Regions from separate parts of the Streptomyces sp. GMY02 genome, predicted to be linked through region 3. Evidence: riboswitches for the same ligand, from Rfam matches in the RefSeq annotation. Region 3 holds a riboswitch; each other region holds the start of a gene.
The links. A riboswitch is a leader RNA that binds a small molecule or an ion and turns the genes downstream of it on or off. The one in region 3 is predicted to bind cobalamin.
Positions count from the first base shown of each region.

Region 1: linked by a shared signal. The riboswitch ahead of KQY30_RS28070 (cobalamin biosynthesis protein) and the one ahead of KQY30_RS14580 (CbtB-domain containing protein) in region 3 are both predicted to bind cobalamin.
Region 2: linked by a shared signal. The riboswitch ahead of metE (5-methyltetrahydropteroyltriglutamate--homocysteine S-methyltransferase) and the one ahead of KQY30_RS14580 (CbtB-domain containing protein) in region 3 are both predicted to bind cobalamin.

Region 1 is NZ_CP077658.1:6,582,511-6,589,426, forward strand. It holds gene KQY30_RS28060 (magnesium chelatase subunit D family protein) at 1-785, opposite strand, end outside; gene KQY30_RS28065 (cobyric acid synthase) at 865-2,493, opposite strand; gene KQY30_RS28070 (cobalamin biosynthesis protein) at 2,490-3,584, opposite strand; cobalamin riboswitch at 3,617-3,759, opposite strand; gene KQY30_RS28075 (hypothetical protein) at 3,880-4,116, opposite strand; gene KQY30_RS28080 (inorganic phosphate transporter) at 4,160-5,389, opposite strand; gene KQY30_RS28085 (class II aldolase/adducin family protein) at 5,570-6,232, shown strand; gene KQY30_RS28090 (alpha/beta hydrolase) at 6,392-6,916, shown strand, end outside.
Region 2 is NZ_CP077658.1:7,256,252-7,263,167, forward strand. It holds gene KQY30_RS30910 (spermidine synthase) at 1-763, opposite strand, end outside; gene tuf (elongation factor Tu) at 858-2,027, opposite strand; gene KQY30_RS30920 (TVP38/TMEM64 family protein) at 2,535-3,236, shown strand; gene KQY30_RS30925 (enoyl-CoA hydratase/isomerase family protein) at 3,252-4,322, opposite strand; cobalamin riboswitch at 4,371-4,609, shown strand; gene metE (5-methyltetrahydropteroyltriglutamate--homocysteine S-methyltransferase) at 4,912-6,916, shown strand, end outside.
Region 3 is NZ_CP077658.1:3,461,952-3,468,867, forward strand. It holds gene KQY30_RS14560 (cobalt-precorrin-5B (C(1))-methyltransferase) at 1-618, shown strand, start outside; gene cobM (precorrin-4 C(11)-methyltransferase) at 783-1,574, opposite strand; gene cbiE (precorrin-6y C5,15-methyltransferase (decarboxylating) subunit CbiE) at 1,571-3,205, opposite strand; gene KQY30_RS14575 (CbtA family protein) at 3,410-4,234, opposite strand; gene KQY30_RS14580 (CbtB-domain containing protein) at 4,256-4,492, opposite strand; cobalamin riboswitch at 4,532-4,690, opposite strand; gene KQY30_RS14585 (histidine phosphatase family protein) at 4,859-5,623, shown strand; gene KQY30_RS14590 (TIGR03086 family metal-binding protein) at 5,772-6,341, opposite strand; gene KQY30_RS14595 (helix-turn-helix domain-containing protein) at 6,427-6,916, shown strand, end outside.

The DNA.
Region 1 (6,916 bases), 3.1 Mb from region 3:
ATCCGCAGCAGCGCGGTGTCCCCGAGCCGCACCTCCGGCAGCAGGGCACGCGCCGCCACGATCCGCTCCCGCAGCGCGGTCTCCTCCTCGGCCCAGCGCGCGGCGAACGCGGCCGGATCGTCGTCGTACGCGAGCCGCCGCCGTACGACCTCCACCCGCTGCTCCGGCTCCCGCGAGGCCGCGACCTCCACGGTGAGCCCGAACCGGTCGAGCAACTGCGGCCGCAGCTCGCCCTCTTCGGGATTCATCGTCCCGACGAGCAGAAAACGCGCGGCATGCCGTACGGAGACGCCCTCGCGCTCGACATACGAGGCACCCATGGCGGCGGCGTCCAGCAGAACGTCGATCAGATGATCGTGCAGAAGGTTGACCTCATCGACATACAGCACGCCCCGGTGCGCGTCCGCGAGCAGCCCCGGCTCAAAGGCCTTCACGCCCTCCGCGAGCGCCCGCTCGATGTCCAGCGCCCCGACGAGCCGGTCCTCGGACGCGCCGACGGGCAGCTCGACCATCCTGGCGGGCCGCGACACGCCCGGCCCGCTCCCGTGCGGCCCGTCCGGACAGCCCGGGTCGGGCGCGGCGGGATCGCAACTGAACCGGCATCCGGGCACCACCGCCAGCTCCGGCAGCAGCGCGGAAAGGGCCCGTACGGCCGTGGACTTCGCCGTGCCCTTCTCGCCGCGTACGAGCACACCGCCGACGGCGGGACTGACCGCGTTCAGCACCAGCGCGAGCCGCAGATCGTCCATTCCCACGACGGCGGTGAACGGATAAGGGGTGTTCATATGCTGATCGCTCCTTCGAGTGCGACGATGCCGGTCACGAGCGCGGCTGTGCCGGTGGGCGGCGCCGGTACGGGGGCGATCATGGGGCGCCCGGGGGAATGAAGGGCAGCCCGGCCGGCGCCCCCTCCTCGATCAGCCGCAGCAGCGCGTCCGTGTCCGCGTGCTCCTCGATGAGGTCACCGAGAAGGTCGAGCTGTTCCTCGCGCAGCGCGCCGAAGCTGGTGCCGGGAGCGGGGACGAAACGCCGGCCCGCCGCCCGCGCCACCTCCGTCAGGAAGCGCCGCCGGAACGCGTCGCTCTCCAGCGCCCCGTGCCAGTGCGTGCCCTGGACCGGCCCCATCCGGCAGCCGTCCAGGGCCCGCCCCTCCGCGTCGCGGACAAAGGCGTCGCCTCCCCGTACGTCAGCGACGCCGTGATGGATCTCGTACCCCTCCACCGCCTCACCGAGGGCGATCCCGGACGGTCTGGCCAGGGTCTTCGCGGGCTCGAACCGCACCCGTACGGGCAGCAGTCCCAGCCCCGCGACGGCGCCCGCCCGTGACTCCACCTCGTCGTCGATGTGCTCGCCGAGGATCTGGTAGCCGCCGCAGATCCCCAGCACGGGGCGCCCCTCGGCGGCCCGCCGCGCCAGGGCGTCGGCGAGCCCGCGCTCCCGCAGCCAGGCCAGCGCCCGCACGGTGCCGCGGGTGCCGGGCACCACCACGAGGTCCGCGTCCACCAGCTCCTCGGGCCGGTCGACGAACCGCACCACGACCCCTGGTTCCGCCGCCAGCGCGTCCACATCGGTGAAGTTGGACATCAGCGGCACGGCGCAGACCGCGACCCGGAGCACCTCCTCGCCGTGCGGGGGCGCCGCCGGTGCCCCGCGCACGGCGGCACCGTTCCGGGACACCCGCAGCCCGTCCTCCTCGTCGATACCGAGGCCGTGCCGCCAGGGGAGCACCCCCAGCGTGGTGCGTCCGGTCAGCCCGCGGAGCATCTCGAGGCCCGGTTCCAGCAGCGACACATCACCCCGGAACTTGTTCACCAGATACCCCGCGACCAGCGCCTGGTCCTCGGGGCTCAGCAGCGCGGTCGTACCGAAGAAGGAGGCGAAGACCCCGCCCCGGTCGATGTCGCCGACCACCATCACGGGCAGCCGCGCGGCCCGTGCGATGCCCATGTTCACGATGTCCGTACGGCGCAGATTGATCTCGGCGGGGCTGCCCGCGCCCTCGCAGATCACCGCGTCATGCGTGGCGCGCAGCTCCTCCAGGCACTCCAGGACGGTCCCGAGCAGGGCTTCTTGACGCCCGCCGCGCAGGGCCCTTCCCGACGGCGCTTCGCCATCCGCCCTGTCTGTGTCAATCCCGTTTGTCCCGTCCGTTCCGACTGTGCCGAAGAAGCCCTTGGCGCTCAGCTCGCCCACCGGCCGCCCCATCAGCACCACTTGACTGCTGCGGTCTCCACCGGGCTTGAGCAGCACGGGATTCATCAGCGCGGTCGGCTCCACCCGGGCCGCCTGCGCCTGCATCGCCTGCGCCCGCCCGATTTCCGCGCCCTCGCGCGTCACGAACGAATTGAGCGACATGTTCTGCCCCTTGAAGGGCGCGACCTTCACCCCTCGGCGTACCAGCCACCGGCAGATCCCCGCCGTGACGACGCTCTTGCCCGCGTCGGAGGTGGTCCCGGCCACCAGCAGCCCACCGCCGCGCCCGCCCCGGCTCATCCACGCCCCCATCGGTCCGTCGAGTTGATGGCCGTACGGTCCGCCGCGCCGTGTGCGGAAGCGGAGGCCGAAGCTGAGGCCGAGGCCGAGGCCGTACGGCGTATCGCCCCGTACGCGAACCGGCCCGCGACACAGGCCGCGAGGGCCAGCCCGCTCACCCGGCGCGACAGCCGTACCGCCCGCTCGATGTCGGTCGTCCTCACCGGCCGCCCGTCGCCGTTCAGTACGGGCCGGTGCTCCACCCGCCCGCCGTACGCCAGCGTCCCGCTGAGCCGTACGCCCAGTGCGCCGGCGAACGACGCCTCCACCGGGCCCGCGTTGGGGCTCGGATGCTTCCGAGCGTCCCGCCACACCGCCCGCAGTGCCCCGCGCGGATCGTCACCGGCCAGGACGGCCAGCGCGGCGGTCAGCCGGGCCCCGGGCCAGCCGGCCAGATCGTCGAGCCGGGCCGACGCCCACCCGAACCGGCCATACACGGCCGACTTGTGACCCACCATCGCGTCCAGGGTGTTCACGGCGCGGAACCCCACGAGCCCCGGCACCCCCGCGACCGCGCCCCACAGCAGCGCGCCCACGACGGCGTCCGAGGTGTTCTCGGCGACGGACTCCACGACGGCGCGGGCCAGCTCAGGACCGCTCAGGCTCTGCGGATCGCGCCCGCACAGGTGCGGCAGCCGCTCCCTCGCCAGCTCGATGTCCCCGGCGTCGAGCGCCGCGCCGATGGCACGCGCCTCCCGGCCCAGGGATGTACCTCCGACCACGGACCAGGTGGCCACGGCGGTCAGCGCGACGGACGCGGTACGGCCTGCCCTCGCGCCGCCCGTGCCTTCAGCGGCCCGGGCGGCGAGCAGAGCGAGGCCGACGGCGCCTCCGGCGCACACCAGCGTGTGCAGCGCGCCCCAGCCACGGTGGTTGTGCCACAGCACCCGCTCGACCGCCCCCGCCGCCCGGCCGAACGCGGCCACCGGATGACCCCGGCGCGGATCGGCGAACAGCCGGTCGCCCAGCAGGCCGGCGGTGGCGCCGTACGCGAAGACCCGCTCGGCGGCCGAACCGCCACCGCGCATGGCGGACGAACCGCTGCCAGGCATGGCGACTTGTCCTCACTCAGGGTCCGCGCCCCGGCTCGACGTGGTGCGGCGGCGAGAGTTCCTGGCTCCTGGGACAGGGCTCCCAGTGACAGTGGCGGGACCGCGCCGGATTCGCACCGGCTTCCTCTTCTGCCGTCGTAAATGGCCCCGGAAGTCCACCACGCTGCGCAAACACCCGTCAACTCATCCTTGACCTGCGACGGGACAGTGTGCGAAGCCCCACACTGGCCGCGGTCCGGCGGGGAACGCACCCGGAGCAGACGCCGAGCCGACCCCGAGCGGACCGGACGACGGTTCAGGCCACGATCAGCCGGATCCCGTACGCCACAGCGGCCACACAGAGCGCGAAGCAGGCATACGCGCCCGCCCGCGCCAGACCCGCCGTACCCGCCCCGCCGTGCCCGGCGGTGGCGGTGGCGGACTCGTGCTTGGCCAGTCCGACCACGCCCAGGGTGAACAGCCCCACGAGCCCGACGGTCGCCGCCAGACTGACCCCGAAGACGGAGCCGAGCGCCGCCCAGTCGATCTTCATGCCCATCCCTCTTTTTCTTTTCTTTCCCGCGCCGTGGCGCTGCTCAGACCCGGGCGGTGCGCGCCGGTTCGCCCGTGCCGCCCGGAGGCGCCGGGATGGTGGTCGACAGATCCCCCGTGGCCGCGGGGGAGGGGGTGACGGCGGGGGCGGTCCTGCCACCCGGCTCACCGGTCGCGGTCTCGTTGACATTGGTGTGGTCGACCGGGCGTCGGCGTGCGGCGAGCCAGATCGCGCCGGAGAGCACGACCAGCAGTGCGGCGACGACCGAGACACCCCAACTGCCCTGCCTCGTCAGGAACTCCGCGCCTGCGGCCACCAGTCCGGCGGCGGGCAGCGTCAGCCCCCAGGCGGCGAACATCCGGCCCGCGGTGGACCAGCGGACCGTACCGCCCCGGCGCCCGAGCCCCGCGCCCATCACCGCGCCCGAGCAGGACTGCGTGGTGGAGAGCGAGAAGCCCAGATGGGAGGAGGCCAGGATGACGGTCGCGGCACTGGTCTGGGCGGCGAAACCCTGCTGCGGCCGGAGATCGGTGAGGCCGGTGCCCATGGTGCGGATGATGCGCCAGCCCCCGAGGTACGTACCGAGCGCGATCGCCGTACCGGCCGAGACGATCACCCACAGCGGCGGATTGGCACCGGGTGCGAGAACACCGCCGGTGACCAGCGCCAGCGTGATGACCCCCATGGTCTTCTGCGCGTCGTTGGTGCCATGGGCGAGGGAGACCAGTCCGGCCGAGGCGATCTGCCCGGCGCGAAAGCCCTTGGCGGTGGCCCGGTCGTCGGTGCGGCGGCCGATCCGGTACGTCAGCCTCGTCGCGAGCAGGGCCGCCAGACCCGCGACGACGGGCGCGGCCAGCGCGGGAATCAGCACCTTGGTGACGACGACACCGCCATTGACCCCGGAGGTGCCGACCGACATCAGGGTCGCGCCGATCAGTCCGCCGAACAGCGCGTGCGACGAACTCGACGGCAGTCCGAGCAGCCAGGTGAGCAGGTTCCAGAGGATGGCGCCGACCAGCGCCGCGAAGATCACCTCGGTCCTGATGCCGTTCTCGTTGATGAGCCCGCCGGAGATCGTTTTGGCGACCTCCACGGAAAGGAACGCGCCGACCAGATTCAGCACGGCCGACATGGCCACCGCGGTCCGGGGTTTCAGCGCGCCCGTCGAGATGGTCGTCGCCATCGCGTTGGCGGTGTCATGGAAACCGTTGGTGAAATCGAACACGAGCGCTGTCACGATCACGATCCCGAGCAGCAGTGTGATGTGTTCCATGTACCGAATACCCAGGCAATCGTGTGAGGTCGGTGGCCTCGGTGAACGTAGGGAGTCAGAGTGAACGGGAGGTGAACTCCGGGCGCCTTTGTGGTGTCCCGGATCGGCGTCGCGCGCCTCCGTTCGAGTGACCCGGAGCGCGGTGCGCGCCCGGCCCGGCGCTGCTGGCAGGATCGCCGTATGACCGATCAGCAGACACAGGACGCGATCGCGCGCGCATGGCGGGATCTGGTGGACACCGCCCGCAGAACGGCCGCGGAGGGACTGGTCGTTGGCACCTCGGGCAATGTGTCCGTACGGGTCGGGGAACTGATTCTGGTCACACCCAGCGGAGTCCCGTACGAGCGGCTCGGCCCGGAGGACGCCGTCGGGGTCGATACGGACGGCCGCCAGGTCCTCGGCGAGTTCACCCCGACGAGTGAGCTGCCACTGCACCTCGCGGTGTACCGCAGCACCTCCGCGCAGGCCGTGGTGCACACCCACGCGGTGCACGCGACCGCCGTCTCCACGCTCGTGTCCGAACTGCCGCTGATCCACTACATGTCGGCGGCGCTCGGCGGACCGGTCCGCGTCGCTCCGTACGCCCTGTACGGCACGGACGAGCTGGCCGCAGGGATGCTCGACGCGCTGCGCGGGCGCAGCGCCTGTCTGCTCCAGAACCACGGCACGGTCACCTACGGCGCCACCCTCGCCCAGGCCTACGACCGCACCGCCCAGCTCGAATGGATGGCCCGCCTCTGGCTCACCGCCAGCTCGGTGCCCGGCCGCACGCCCTCCCTGCTGTCCGAGGACCAGCTCGGCGAGGTGGGCGAGAAACTGAAGGGCTACGGCCAGAAGCCCTGAGCCGAACCCGGGGGAGCCCGGCCCGAACCCCGAGGCGCCCGGCCCGAACCCTCTGGAGTACGGGCGCGCTCCCCGCCCGCGCCGCCCCGTCCCCGTACCCCCGCACCCCGACGGACGCGCCCGGTGGCCGGGGCGGGCGGCGGTGACGACACTGGGACCGTGCGCCCGGCTACAGCGACGGCAGCGGCCGTCTCCACCGTGATCGGCGTCGGCGCGGCCGCGGTCGCGGCCGGCCGGCTCGCCGGTGACGCCGCGCTCAAGGCCTCGCCCGGGCGGCCCCTGCCCGGCGACCCGCGCCTGACCGTGCACGCCACGGCCGCCGGGCAGATCACCCTCACCCGCTGTCTCGCCTCCCTGCGCCCCGGTGTGTACGGCATCGAGAGCCGGGGCCTGCACGCCGTCGTCGGACCGGTCCTGGAGGGCGTCCCGCACGCCGCGGACACCGTCGTACGGAGACTGGAGCGCGTCGGCCACGGCATCCTCGTCCCCGGCTCGCGCGTCCGGATGACCCCGCAGGTCCACACCGGCGACCCCACCACCGCCCTGGGCCTCGACTTCCGCGACGAGCGGATCCCTGGCGAACTGGGCTTCCTGCCCGCCTGGTTCGTCCCCGGAGCACGCGACACCTGGCTGATCACCGTGCACGGTCTGGGCACCACCCGCGAGCACCCGCTGAATGTGATG
Region 2 (6,916 bases), 3.8 Mb from region 3:
CCTCCTCCACCCGGGCGGGGAAGGCGTCTGACGCGGCACGGCGGGCCAGTGCCGCCGTGTCGAACGCGGTGTGCGAGGCGACCAGTACGGCATTGCCGAAGCGCCGCCCGCGCAGCACGCCCGGCTCCGCGATCAGCGCCAGCTCCTCGAAGACCGAGGCGAACGTGGCCAGTTGGGAGCGGAGAAAGCCGAAGGGCGCGCCATCGGCGAGATTGGCGGCATAGATCCCGTCGCTCTTCAGCACCCGCTCCGCCTCCCGCGCGTACTCGACCGAAGTGAGGTGCGCGGGCACCCGTGAACCGCCGAACACATCCGCGATCAGCACGTCCGCCGACCGCGCGGGCGCCGTTTCGAGCCAGCGGCGGGCATCCGCGCTCCGTACGGTGATGCCGGTGCCGGCCGGTATCGGCAGCCGTTCCGCGACCAGCGCCAGCAGTGCCGCGTCGGCCTCCACCACACACTGCGCCGAGCCGGGCCGGGTCGCCGCCACATAGCGCGGCAGTGTGCAGGCCCCGCCGCCGAGGTGGAGCACGGTCAGCGGTTCGCCGTCGCCAGCCGCGCAGTCGACGACATGGGCGAGCCGCCGTACGTACTCGAACTCCAGATGCGTCGGCTCGTCCAGGTCGACATACGACTGCGGCGCCCCGTCGACCGTCAGCAGCCAGGCACGCTCCCGGTCCACGTCGGGCAGCAGCTTCGCGGTACCGCCGTCGACGGCGCGCAGCACGGGGACGGGCTCATCAGGCTCGTCGGGCTCGTTCACCCTCCCATTGTGTACGGTCCGGCGCCCGCCCCCCGTCGAGGGAGGCGGGCGCCGGACCGCTTGAGCGGGCGCCTTCGGACGCCAGCGGGGGCCGTCAGATCAGCGACGTGACCGTACCGGCGCCGACCGTACGGCCGCCCTCGCGGATCGCGAAGCCGAGCCCCGGCTCCAGCGGAATGTCACGCCCCAGCTCCACGGTCAGCGCGACCGTGTCCCCGGGACGCGCCACCGCCGCCTCGCCCAGGTCGATGTCGCCGACCACATCCGCCGTACGGATGTAGAACTGCGGCCGGTACCCGCTGGTGACCGGTGTCGTACGGCCGCCCTCGCGCGCCGACAGCACATACACCTGCGCGGTGAAGCGCCTGCTCGGTACGAGACTGCCCGGCGCCGCCACCACATGGCCCCGGCGCACCGCGTCACGTGGCATCCCGCGCAGCAGCAGCGCGACATTGTCCCCGGCCTCCGCGGACTCCATCGGCTTGCCGAAGGTCTCCAGGCCGGTCACCACCGTCTCCGCGCCGGCGCCCAGCACCTCCACCCGGTCACCCACCCGTACCGTGCCGCGCTCGACGGCGCCGGTGACGACCGTGCCGCGGCCGGTGATGGTGAGGACGTTCTCCACCGGGAGCAGGAACGGCGCGTCCGTGTACCTGACAGGCATCGGCACATATGTGTCGACGGCGTCGAGCAGCGCCTCCACGGCCGCCGTCCAGCGCGGGTCGCCCTCCAGGGCACGCAGCCCCGAGACCCGGACGACGGGCGCGGCGTCGCCGCCGTACCCGTGCTCGGTGAGCAGCTCGCGCACCTCCAGCTCGACCAGGTCGGTCAGCTCGTCGTCGCCCGCGTCGGCCTTGTTGAGGGCGACGACGATGTGATTGACGCCGACCTGGCGGGCGAGCAGGACGTGCTCGGCGGTCTGCGGCATGATCCCGTCGAGCGCGGAGACGACGAGGATCGCTCCGTCGAGCTGGGCCGCGCCGGTCACCATGTTCTTGATGTAGTCGGCGTGGCCCGGCATGTCCACATGGGCGTAGTGCCGGGTGTCCGTCTCGTACTCGACGTGCGAGATGTTGATGGTGATCCCGCGGGCGGCCTCCTCCGGGGCCCGGTCGATCCGGTCGAACGGTACGAAGGAGCTGGTCCCGCGGTCGCTGAGGACCTTGGTGATGGCGGCGGTCAGGGTGGTCTTGCCGTGGTCGACATGGCCCATGGTGCCGATGTTCAGGTGCGGCTTGGTGCGCACGTATGCCGTCTTGGGCATGGTTCGCTGGTTCCTTCCCGGAACTCGGAGCTGAGAGGGACCCCCGGGCCTTGCCGACCCTCCCCCTGCGGGGTCCGCCGGACGATCCGGGAAGGGTCAGCTTCGGGCGCCGCCGAAGGGCGCTGCCGCGGCGGATGCCGCTGCTTCGGCATCCGTGGCCGCTGCGAAGGCATCCGCCGGGACGACTGCCGCGACGGGTGCGACAGGCGCGGCCGTGCACGCCACGAGGAAGACGGCAGCCTCCGGCGCGTCCGCGACTGCGGACGGCGCTGCGGGGAAGGCGTACCGGACCATGTCCCCGATCCTCGCCCAGCCCGTCCGCCCGCGTCGAACGATTTTCCGCCGGGCCGCAGTTGGCCGACTCCTGCCGTGGGACCGCCCGAGGCGCCGCTGACCGGCGCGTTCTTCGACCCGGTGTGCCCGTGTTGTGCCGGACACACGCCGGACGGGAGGCCTCCGTCACCAGGCCCCCGGCGACCGGACATCTTCGTCGGTTACGCTCCCCGCGTGCTCGACACCGCCCCCCGGTCCTCGCGAAGCCTCGCGCTCCGTTGCTACCGGGCACTTCTCTCGCCCTGGGCGAGATTCGCCGTACTCGTGGTGCTGCTCGGTGCCGCGGCCACGGTGGTGCTGCTCTATGAGCCGCAGAAGCTGCTGTCCGACGGCTGGCTGCCACGCGTCGGCGGGGGCGTCGCCGTGGTGCTGTTCACCGTGGGGTACGGGCTGTGCGCCACCGCGTTCGTACCGCGCCCGCTGCTCAACATCGCCTCCGGCGCGCTCCTCGGTTCGTATCTCGGGCTGGTCGCCGCGCTCGCCGGGACGGTGCTGAGCGCGGCCATGTCCTTCGGGCTCGGGCGCATGCTGGGCCAGGACGCCCTCCGTCCGCTGCTGCGGGGCCGCTGGCTGAAGGCGATAGACCGTCAGCTCAGCACCCACAGCTTCCGGTCGATGCTGATCATCCGGCTCTTCCCCGGTGTGCCGTTCGCCCCGATCAATTACGGCGCGGCCGTCTCCCGGATGCGCTGGACACCGTTCCTGCTGGCGACCCTGATCGGTTCGATCCCCAACAACGCGGCGTATGTGGTCGCGGGCAGCCGCGCCGCCTCGCCGACCTCGCCGGTGTTCCTGATCGCGATGGGGTTCATCGTGGTCAGCGGGCTGGTCGCGGCGGTGGTCGCCTGGCGCAAGCGCCACCACCTCCGCCGCTGACCACGCGCTCCGCCCTCAGACCCCGCCGGCCAGTCCGAGGTCGCCGCCCGGCGGCGGGGCGAAGAACCGCGCCACATCCGCCTCCGTGACCTGCGCCAGCTCCTTCGGGGACCACCGCGGCCTGCGGTCCTTGTCGATGACCTGCGCCCTGATCCCCTCCACCAGATCGGGCGTGGCCAGCGCGGCGCACGAGGCCCGGTACTCCTGGTCGAGCGCCTCCTCCAGCGTCGGCAGCAGACGGACCCGGCGCAGCGCTTCCAGGGTTGCCTTGAGCACGGTGGGCGACCGCGTCAGGATCGTCTCGGCGGCCTCCTTCGCCGCGGGCAGACCGGTGGCGAGCAGCCGCTCGACGATCTCTTCCACGGTGTCCGCCGCGTAGCAGGGGTCGATCCACTCACGGTCCGCGGCGAGTTGGCCCTCGGGCGCGGCCGTCCCGTACCCCCGTACCGTCGCGGTCACGTGCGCCGCCTCACGTACGTCGGGGCCGGCGAGCGCGGTCCGTACGGCGTCCAGCCGCTCGGCGGGTACGAAGTGATCCGCGAGGCCGCAGAGCAGCGCGTCGGCGGCGCCCACCGCCCGGCCGGTGAGGGCGAGATGGGTGCCCAGCTCGCCCGGTGCGCGCGAGAGGAGATGTGTGCCGCCGACATCGGGGACGAGGCCGATGCCGGTCTCGGGCATGGCGACCGCCGACCGTTCGGTGACGATCCGGACGGTGCCGTGCGCCGAGACACCGACGCCGCCGCCCATCACAATGCCGTCCATCAGTGCCACATAGGGCTTGGGGAAGCGGGCGATCCGGGCGTTGAGCCGGTACTCGTCGCGCCAGAAGGTGGGTGAGGCGGCGCCGCCGGTGCGCGCGTCCTCATGGATCGCGCGGATGTCGCCGCCGGCGCACAGCCCGCGCTCGCCGGCGCCCGAGATGATCACCGCTGTCACGCTCTCGTCGTTCTCCCACCGGGCGAGCGCCTCGGTGATCCGCAGCACCATGGGGTGGGTGAGCGCGTTGAGCGCGCGGGGCCGGTTGAGCGTGATGCGGGCGGTGCGGCCCGCCCGGTCGAGCAGTACCGGTTCGTCTTCGTGGACCATGGCGCCAGTATTCAGGACCCATGTTTCGAGCATGTCGAGTTCCGGACCTATGCTGGACGCGCAGTCGGTTCGCCCTGTCCGCCAGGCAGGCGCGTCGCAAGAGGGAACCCGGTGGGAATCCGGGACTGCCCCGCAGCGGTGAGTGGGAACGACCGCCGTCATACGCACTGGACGCACCGCGTCCGGGAAGCGACGGCCAGTAGATGCCTTGTCCGCGTACGCACATCGCGTACAGGCACAAGGCGCGCCCGCGAGTCCGAAGACCTGCCACTGCCCGTGTGCGAGGACCGCGCACGGAGATCTCGGTGACCTCGTGGGCGGGTCGGCGGATACGGGCGGGCGCACGCCACATGGCTGCGTGGCACATGGATGTACGGCACATGGCTGTGTCGCACATGGGTGTGCGGCACATGTGGGCGCCGCACATGGCTGTGCGGCACACGGTGTGGCGGTACCTGCCCCGGCTTCCGTTCCTTCGCCGCACACGAGTCCCGCCGGGATCGCTCCCGTACGACTCGCGAAGGAGAGTCCCGTGACACCCACGTCCGCAGCCGCGGCACCCCGGTCGGAACGGCAGGGCCGGCGGCCCGTGCCCAGGTCCACCGTCCATGGCTACCCCCGCCAGGGCGCCGACCGGGAACTGAAGAAAGCGATCGAGGGGTACTGGAAGGGCCGGGTCACCGCGGACGCGCTGCGGGAGACCGCCGCCGGGCTGCGCCGCGACACCTGGCGCGAGCTGGCCGACGCCGGACTCGACGAAGTGCCCACCGGCCACTTCTCGTACTACGACCACGTGCTCGACACCAGCGTCATGGTCGGCGCGGTCCCGGCCAGGCACCGGGCCGCCGTCGAGGCCGACGCGCTCGACGGCTACTTCGCCATGGCGCGCGGTGCCCAGGACGCCGCGCCGCTGGAGATGACCAAGTGGTTCGACACCAACTACCACTACCTCGTCCCCGAGTTGGGACCGGACACGGTCTTCACCGCCCACTCCGGGAAGCAGACCGGTGAACTGCGCGAGGCCCTCGCCCTCGGTCACACCGGCGCCCGGCCGGTGCTGCTCGGGCCGGTCACCTATCTGCTGCTCGCCAGGCCCGCGCCCGGGGTGGCCGCCGGATTCGAGCCGCTCACCCTGCTCGACCGGCTGCTGCCGGTGTACGCGGAGGTGCTGGCCGATCTGCGCGCGGCCGGCGCCGAGTGGGCGCAGATCGACGAGCCCGCCCTGGTCCAGGACCGCACGCCCGCCGAACTGAACGCGGTCGCCCGCGCCTACCGCCATCTCGGGGCGCTCACCGACCGGCCCCGGCTGCTGGTCGCCTCGTACTTCGACCGGCTCGGCGAGGCCCTGCCCGTACTGGCCAAGGCACCTGTCGAGGGGCTCGCGCTGGACTTCACAGGCCCTGCCGCCGCCAATCTCGACGATCTCGCGGCCGTCGGCGGGCTGCCCGGCAAGCGGCTGGTCGCCGGGGTGGTCGACGGGCGCAATGTGTGGATCAACGATCTCGCGGCCTCGCTGACGACCCTCGCGACCCTGCTCGGTCTCGCCGAGCGGGTCGATGTGTCGGCATCCTGCTCGCTGCTGCATGTCCCGCTGGACTCCGCCGCCGAGAAGGATCTCGATCCGCTGCTCGTCCGCTGGCTGGCCTTCGCCCGCCAGAAGACCGACGAGGTCGTCACCCTCGCCCGCGGTCTCGCCCGGGGCACGGACACCGTCGCCGCCCGGCTCGCCGCCAACCGCGCCGATCTGGCGTCCCGGGCCTCCTCGGGCGTCACGCACGATCCCGTCGTACGGGCCCGCTGTGCGGCCGTGACGGGCGCGGACGCCCGCCGGGAGCAGCCGTACGCCGAGCGCGCCGCCGCGCAGCGTGAGCGGCTCGCTCTGCCGCCACTGCCGACGACGACCGTCGGATCGTTCCCGCAGACCGCCGAGTTGCGCACGGCACGCGCCGAACTGCGGGCGGGGCAGCGGGACACGGCCGGTTACGACGAGCGCGTCCGGGCCGAGATCCGCGAGGTGATCGCCTTCCAGGAGAAGGCGGGCATCGATGTCCTGGTGCACGGCGAGCCCGAACGCGACGACATGGTGCGGTACTTCGCCGAGCGCCTCACCGGATTCCTGGTCACTCGGCACGGCTGGGTCCAGTCGTACGGCACCCGCTATGTCCGGCCGCCGGTGCTCGCGGGGGATGTCTCCCGGCCCGCCCCGATGACGGTCGACACGATCTCGTACGCGCAGTCGCTGACCACCCGGCCCGTCAAGGGAATGCTGACCGGGCCCGTCACCATGCTGGCCTGGTCGTTCGTCCGTGACGACCAGCCGCGCGGCGCGACCGCCCGGCAGGTGGCGCTCGCGCTGCGGGACGAGGTCGCGGATCTGGAGGCGGCCGGTACGGCAGTGATCCAGGTCGACGAACCGGCGCTCCGCGAGACCCTGCCCCTGCGCGCGGCGGACCGGTTGGCGTATCTGGACTGGGCGACCGAGGCGTTCCGGCTGACGACCTCCGGGGTCGGCCCGAGCACCCAGATCCACACGCACATGTGCTACGCGGAGTTCGGCGACATCCTGCCGGCCATCGAGGATCTGGACGCCGATG
Region 3 (6,916 bases):
GCCCGCTCCACCTGGAACCCGAGGCTGGGCATCCTGGGCGGCCTCTCCATCCTCGGTACGACGGGGATCGTGGTCCCGTACTCCTGCTCCGCCTGGATCGACTCGATCCGCCGGGGCGTGGATGTGGCGCGGGCGGCGGGACGTACGCATGTGGCGGGCTGTACGGGTTCGACGTCCGAGCGGACGGTACGCCAGGCCTACGCCCTGCCCGAGGACGCGCTGCTGGACATGGGCGACTTCGCGGGCGCGGTCCTCACGTACCTCCGCCGCCACCCGGTCCCCCGCCTCACACTTTGCGGCGGCTTCGCGAAACTCTCCAAACTGGCAGCGGGCCACCTGGACCTCCACTCGTCCCGCTCCCAGGTCGACAAGCCCTTCCTGGCGACCCTGGCCACCACGGCGGGCGCCGACGCCGCACTGGCGACAGCGGTGTCCGAGGCCAACACGGGCCTGGCGGCACTGCAGTTGTGCCAGTCCCAGGGCATACGCCTGGGTGACGCGGTCGCCGAACACGCCCGGGACGAGGCACTACGGGTCCTGCGGGGCGCACCGGTGGTGGTGGACGTCATCTGCATCGACAGAGCGGGCACGGTGGTGGGACGAAGCGAGCTGCGATAAGAGCCCCGCGGACGCGGGGAACACACGTGGCTCAGCGCCGCGCAGCACGGTGAAACGGGACCAACCCCGCACACGCGGGGATCACCGGCTCAACGTGGGCCTCGGCCGGATCGAGATGGGGTCGGACCCGCACGCGCGGGAACCACTCTTCCTGAACCAGCAGTTTACGAGCCGGTCGCGCCCGCCTCGGCCGCCATCGCCGCATCCGCCTCGCACGACCGGTCCCGGTCCCGCGAGTACAGATGGCTGTCGCGGAACTGTTCCGCCGCCAGGGTGCTGCCCACCAGGATCACCGCCGTCCGTACCACCCCCGCCTCCTTCACCTGGTCCGCGATGTCCGCCAGTGTGCCGCGCAGGATCAGTTCGTCCGGGCGGGACGCCATCGCGACCACCGCGGCCGGGCAGGACGGGCCGTAGTGGGGGAGCAGTTCTCGTACCACGCGGTCGATGTAGCGCGCCGCGAGGTGCAGGACCAGCAGGGCTCCGCTGCGGCCGAGTGTCGCCAGGTCCTCGCCGTCCGGCATGGGGGTGGCCTGCTGGGCGACGCGCGTGAGGATGACCGTCTGGCCCACCGTCGGCACCGTCAGCTCGCGCTTCAGCGCCGCGGCCGCCGCCGCGAAGGCCGGTACGCCCGGGATCACTTCGTACGGCACACCCGCCGCATCCAGCCGCCGCATCTGCTCCGCGACCGCGCTGAAGACCGACGGGTCGCCGGAGTGCAGCCGGGCGACGTCCTGGCCCTCGTCGTGGGCGCGGACCAGTTCCGCGGTGATCGCGTCGAGGTCCATCCGCGCGGTGTCGATCAGCCGGGCGCCCGGCGGGCACTCGGCCAGCAGTTCGCGCGGCACGAGGCTGCCCGCGTACAGGCACACACCGCAGGCGGCGAGTCTGCGGGCGCCGCGCAGGGTGATCAGATCGGCGGCACCGGGGCCGGCGCCGATGAAGTACACGGTCATCGTTGTTCTCCTGAGGGGACGTACGGAGGACCTGCCTGCGGGTCCGAGGCCGGACCGGCACCCGGACCGGGCCCTGGGCCGGCACCCGGACCGGGCCCTGGGCCGGCACCCGGACCTGGGCCTGCCGCCGGGGCCGAGTCCGGCTGCGGCGCCACGGCGGACCCCGGGCCTGCACCCGGCACCGAGCCCGGACCCACAGCCGAGGTCGGCCCCGGCACCGAGCCCGAGCCCGGACGCGAGGCCAGCGCCAGCCCCGGTGCCGCATCCGGTCCCGGCGCCCCGGCCGCGCCCTTCGTCACCGACCACTGCGTCACCGGCATCGCCTGCCGCCAGCCCGTGAAACCGCCCACCGGTACGGCGTGGGCGACCGCCAGCCGTACCAGTTCGCCGCCGAAGCGGCCGTACCAGCGCGCCAGCAGCGCCTCGGACTCCAGCGTCACCGTGTTCGCCACCAGCCGGCCGCCCTCCGGCAGCGCGTCCCAGCAGGCGTCCAGCAGGCCCGGCGCGGTCAGCCCGCCGCCGACGAACACCGCGTCCGGCACCGGCAGCCCCGCCAGCGCGCCGGGCGCGGCTCCCGTGACGACCCGCAGGCCGGGGACGCCGAGCGCCCGCGCGTTGCGGCCGATGCGCTCCGCCCGTACGGGATCCCGCTCGACGGACACCGCCCGGCAGGACCGGTGCGTACGCATCCACTCGACCGCGATCGAACCCGACCCGCCGCCGATGTCCCACAGCAGTTCCCCCGGCGCGGGCGCCAGCGCGGCCAGCGTGGCGGCGCGGACATGGCGCTTGGTGAGCTGGCCGTCGTGCTCGTACGCCTCGTCCGGCAGGCCCGGCACGGCGCCGAGCCGGACCGCGCCCGGCGCACGACGGCACTCGACCGCCACCACATTCAGCGCATCGAACGCGGAAACAGGTACGGACACGGAAGCAGGTACAGACTCGGGAAGAGGTACAGACTCGGGAACAGGTACAGACGCGCGATCGGGATCAGACGCGGGAACGGGATCAGACGCACCCGCCCGCTCCTGCCAGTCCTCCGCGAGGCTCTCCGTCCGCCGTTCCCTTTCCCCGCCGAGCTGTTCGAGTACGTGCATACGGCTCGGCCCGTACCCCCGGTCCCGCAGCAGCGCCGCCACCTCGGCCGGTGTCGCCGCGCCCGCGCTCAGCACCAGGACCCGGCGGCCGTCGTACAGCGCGGCGGCGAGCCGCTCGACGGGCCGACCGACCAGGGTGACGACCTCCGTCTCTTCCACCGGCCAGCCGAGCCGGGCGCAGGCGTACGAGACGGACGACGGATGCGGCAGTACGCGCAGCGTCCCGGTCCCCGCGTCCGCCCCCACAACTTCCATGAGCGTGCGCCCGATCCCGTAGAACATCGGGTCCCCGCTGGCCAGTACGCACAGCCGCTGCCCGGCATGGGCCGCGAGCACCCCGGGTACGGCGGGCCGCAGCGGCGAGGGCCACACCACGCGTTCCCCCGCGCACTCGTCGCGCGGCAGCAGCTCCAACTGCCGGGCGCCGCCCACGATCACCCCGGCCGCACGCAGCGCGTCCCGCCCGGGCGCGGAAAGCCCGGCCCAGCCGTCGGCACCGATCCCGACGACGGTCACCGGGGGCGGGACGGTCACCGAGGGCGGAGGCGAGGCGGAGGTGAAGGACGGTGCGCTCACCGGGGGCAAGGCGGAGGCAGGGGGTGGTGCGCTCACCGGGAAACACCTCTGAGCTGGAACATGCTGGAAAAAGACCGACCTTGCACTCTACTGTCCGTATTTCACTGCCCGTACTTCTCCAGCATGTTCCCGCCGTCCCCCGCGCCCGCCGCGCCCGTCAGGTCAGGGCCGTACGGATCCGCTCAAGCCCGCTTCCGCGCCCGAGGCGGCCCGCGCGGCACGCGGCATGAGCACCCGCTCCGCCATCGCCCCGAAGATCAGCCCGAAGGCCGTCCACAGCAGCGCCTGCACGCCCAGCGAGGCCAGGCGGAATTCCCAGAGGAGAGCCGCCGGGAAGGTTTCCCGTACGGCATCGGAGTTGGCGGGCAGGACAAGACAGGCGACCGCCACGGCGGCCACATATCCGGCTCCGGCGACGACGGACGCGTTCCAGTTGCCCAGCCGCGGAGCGAGCCTCCGGCCCGCGATGACGGCGATGACGGCCAGCAGCACGCTGAGCACGATCATCAGGAAGAAGAGCGTGGTGCGCTTGCCGATGGTGTCCGGGTTGCCCACCGCGGGCGGGGTCGCCGGATACTTCAGGAACGGCACCAGATAGACCGTGGTGAAGGCCGCGCCCGCGATCAGTGCCGCGGTCGCCCTCGGCCCGAACCGGCCGATCCTGCCCAGACAGACGGAGAAGACCAGCGAGGCGATGCCGCCCAGGGCCACTCCGTACACCAGGACACCGGTGGCCAGCCCGAACGTCGACTGGACCGGCCTGCTGACCAGTTCCTCTTCCTCTTCCTCTCCCTCTTGCTCCGCTGCCGCCGCGGTGTGCCCGGCGTGCTCGTTCGCCGCCGGTGCGGACTGTGTCTCCTCCAGCGCGATGGAGTCCCGTACGGAGGGCTCACCGGCCACATACGCCAGCGCGAACGCGAAGAGTCCGGCCAGCACGCCCGCGATCATGCCGCGGACCAGGAGAGTTCTGACGGTGGAGGCATGCATGTGCGTGATCTCCGTCAGCGGTCAGTGGCAGGGGAAACCGAGCAGATGACGGCCGTCGTGCACCCATTCGTGCACTTCCGCTCCCGAGAACACCGAGGTGGCGCCCTGTTCGGCGCCGACGAAGTAGAGCAGGACCAGCATCAGGGTGCCCACGAACACGGCCCACGGCAGCACCGCGCGCAGTGGAAGCGGTGTCACCGGGTGGGTGGCGCCGGTGGCGACGGACGGAACGACCGGCGGCGCGATGGACTCAGCCATGACGGAACCTCCTTGGGGAACTCGCGTCCCATTCAGTGGAGCTCGAACGACGGCCGTCGGGTCTGACTCACCGGGCTCCGTACCGCCTGCGCGCTGTTACGCGGCGGCCGGCACCCGGCATACAGTGGCGCGACCGTGCCGGACTCTCACCGGACTTCCGTCTTGCCGTCGTATATACCGACGTGAAGGTACCGCGATCCGGCAGACCGGCCAAGAGGCCCTCGGCGCGGCCCCGACCGGCGACGTGCCCGGAGTAACCCGCCCGGGGACCGGCCCGGAAACCGGCCCGACGGGGAGCCCGGCCCAACTGGCGGGCCCGGCAGGCCTGGAGTGCGGGCCCGGCAGCCCTGGAGCGAGGAGAGCCGTATGACGACCCGGGTGATGTTCATCTCACCGGCCATCAGCACAGCACTGCGCGAGGCGCGTTTCGCCACCGTCGAGGACGTCGAGGCCGACATCGCGGCGTCCGGGACCGCGACGTCCGGGACTGTGACCTCCGGAACCGCGGCGTCCGGGAGCGCGGCGTCCGGAACCGCGACCTCCCGTAGCGACACGACCGGGACCGACAGCTCCAGGACCGGGACCGGCACCTCCGGAATCGCGACCGACGTGCTGGACGCTCTCGACCCGCTGGGGCTCCGGCAGGCGGAAGCGGTACGGGAGAGCTTCCCCCGTACCGCCGCCCTGTACGTCTCCCCCTCGGCGCGCTGCCGCCGTACCGCCGAGGTCCTCGGTCTGGACGCCAAGCCACTGCCGGACCTCGCGCCCTGCGCGATGGGCCGCTGGCAGGGCCGGACACTCGACGAAGTGGCCGCCGCGGAACCGGAGTCGGTGGCCGCGTGGCTCTCCGACCCGGCCGTCGCGCCGCACGGCGGGGAGTCCCTGCGGACCTTCCACACCCGCGTCGCCGACTGGCTGGACACCCTCGGTTCCGAAACGGTCGCCGGCGGGCGCGTCATCGCCGTGGCCGAGCCGGACGTCATCCGCGCCGCCGCGGTCCACGCCCTCGGCGCGGGTCCCGGGTCGTTCTGGCGGATCGACATACAGCCGCTGTCCGCCGTCGAACTCAGCGGGCGCGGCGGCCGGTGGAATCTCCTCGGCGGCCGCCCCCTGCACACTGCCACCCCCTGAGGCCACCCCCTGCGCGCCACGGGTTCCGGCACGCGCCGGCCGCCCAGCGCACCCCGCCGGACAGCGCCGCGAGCGTGCGTGCCGGGCCACGCGAGCCCCGCGAGCCCGGGCCAGATCAGCGAGATCGGCAAGATCGGCAAGACACTCCCTAGCGTCGCGTCCAGCCCGGGTCGCGGCCCGTCTCGGCGAGCAGTACCTCGAACGGACCCGCGTCCTCCGCGACCGGCACCGGTTCCCCGAACATCCCCATCTCCCGTCCCATCGGCGCCAGAGCCCTGAACTCCTCCCCGACCACGTCCAGAAGCACCCCGGCCGGCTCGTACGGCTGCCCCGTCGCCCGCGCCAGGTCCCATCCGTGCACCGTCAGATCGCCGAGCACCATCGCGCCGACCGTCCTGGCCGGCAACCCCATGGCCCCCGTGGTGCCCTCGTCCGCGCCCGGCACGGCCCACGCCTCGACGAGCCGTACGGTCTCCTCCGCGAACCGCTCGCGCCACGCCCCCTCCAACGGCTCGGGCGGGACCGTGAAATCGGCGTCCTTCTTGGCCGCGAGCGCCTGGAAGTTCACGACGACCTGGAAGAGATGGGCCGCCAGCGCGCGTACGTCGTACTCACTGCACGGCGTCGGCGCGCCGAGCTGCTCATCGGTGATGCCACGGACGACGGTGACGGTACGGTCGGCCGCCGCCTCCAACATGTTGCTGATCTTGTCGCTCATGGCCCGACCGTACGAATCGCCGCCGCCCGCCGTCTTGAACAAACACGACAGGTCACGGCGGACAAACGCGGCATAGGATCCGGCCATGGCAGGTCCGCGGCGCGACACCCGGGGCATCGTCGACGCCCCGGGGCTTTTCGCGCGCGTACGGTTCCGGCGCCGCGCACCGGCGCCGTCCCTGCGGCCGTATCTGGAGCACTACTGGCTGATCGACTGGGATCTGGACCAGCCGTATGTCTCGCAGGTGGTACCGCACCCCTCGGTCAACGTGGTCTTCCAGCGGTTCGGGTACGGGCCCGGCGGCTCGTCCTTCGCGGAGGTGGCGGGCATCGGCCTGGAACTGTTCAGCCAGCGGCTGGAGGGGCGGGGCCGGGTGTGCGGGGTGCAGTTCAGGCCGGGCGGCTTCCGGCCGTTCGCGCCACGGTGGCCCGTATCGGAGTGGACAGGGCGGCGGGTGCCGCTCGGCGAGGTCATGCCGGCGACGGACGCGGACATCGAGACGGTGCTCGGCGACGATGAGGCCGGTGGGACCGGAGAGGCTGCCGGGGCCTGTGGGGCCGGGGAGGACGCCCGGG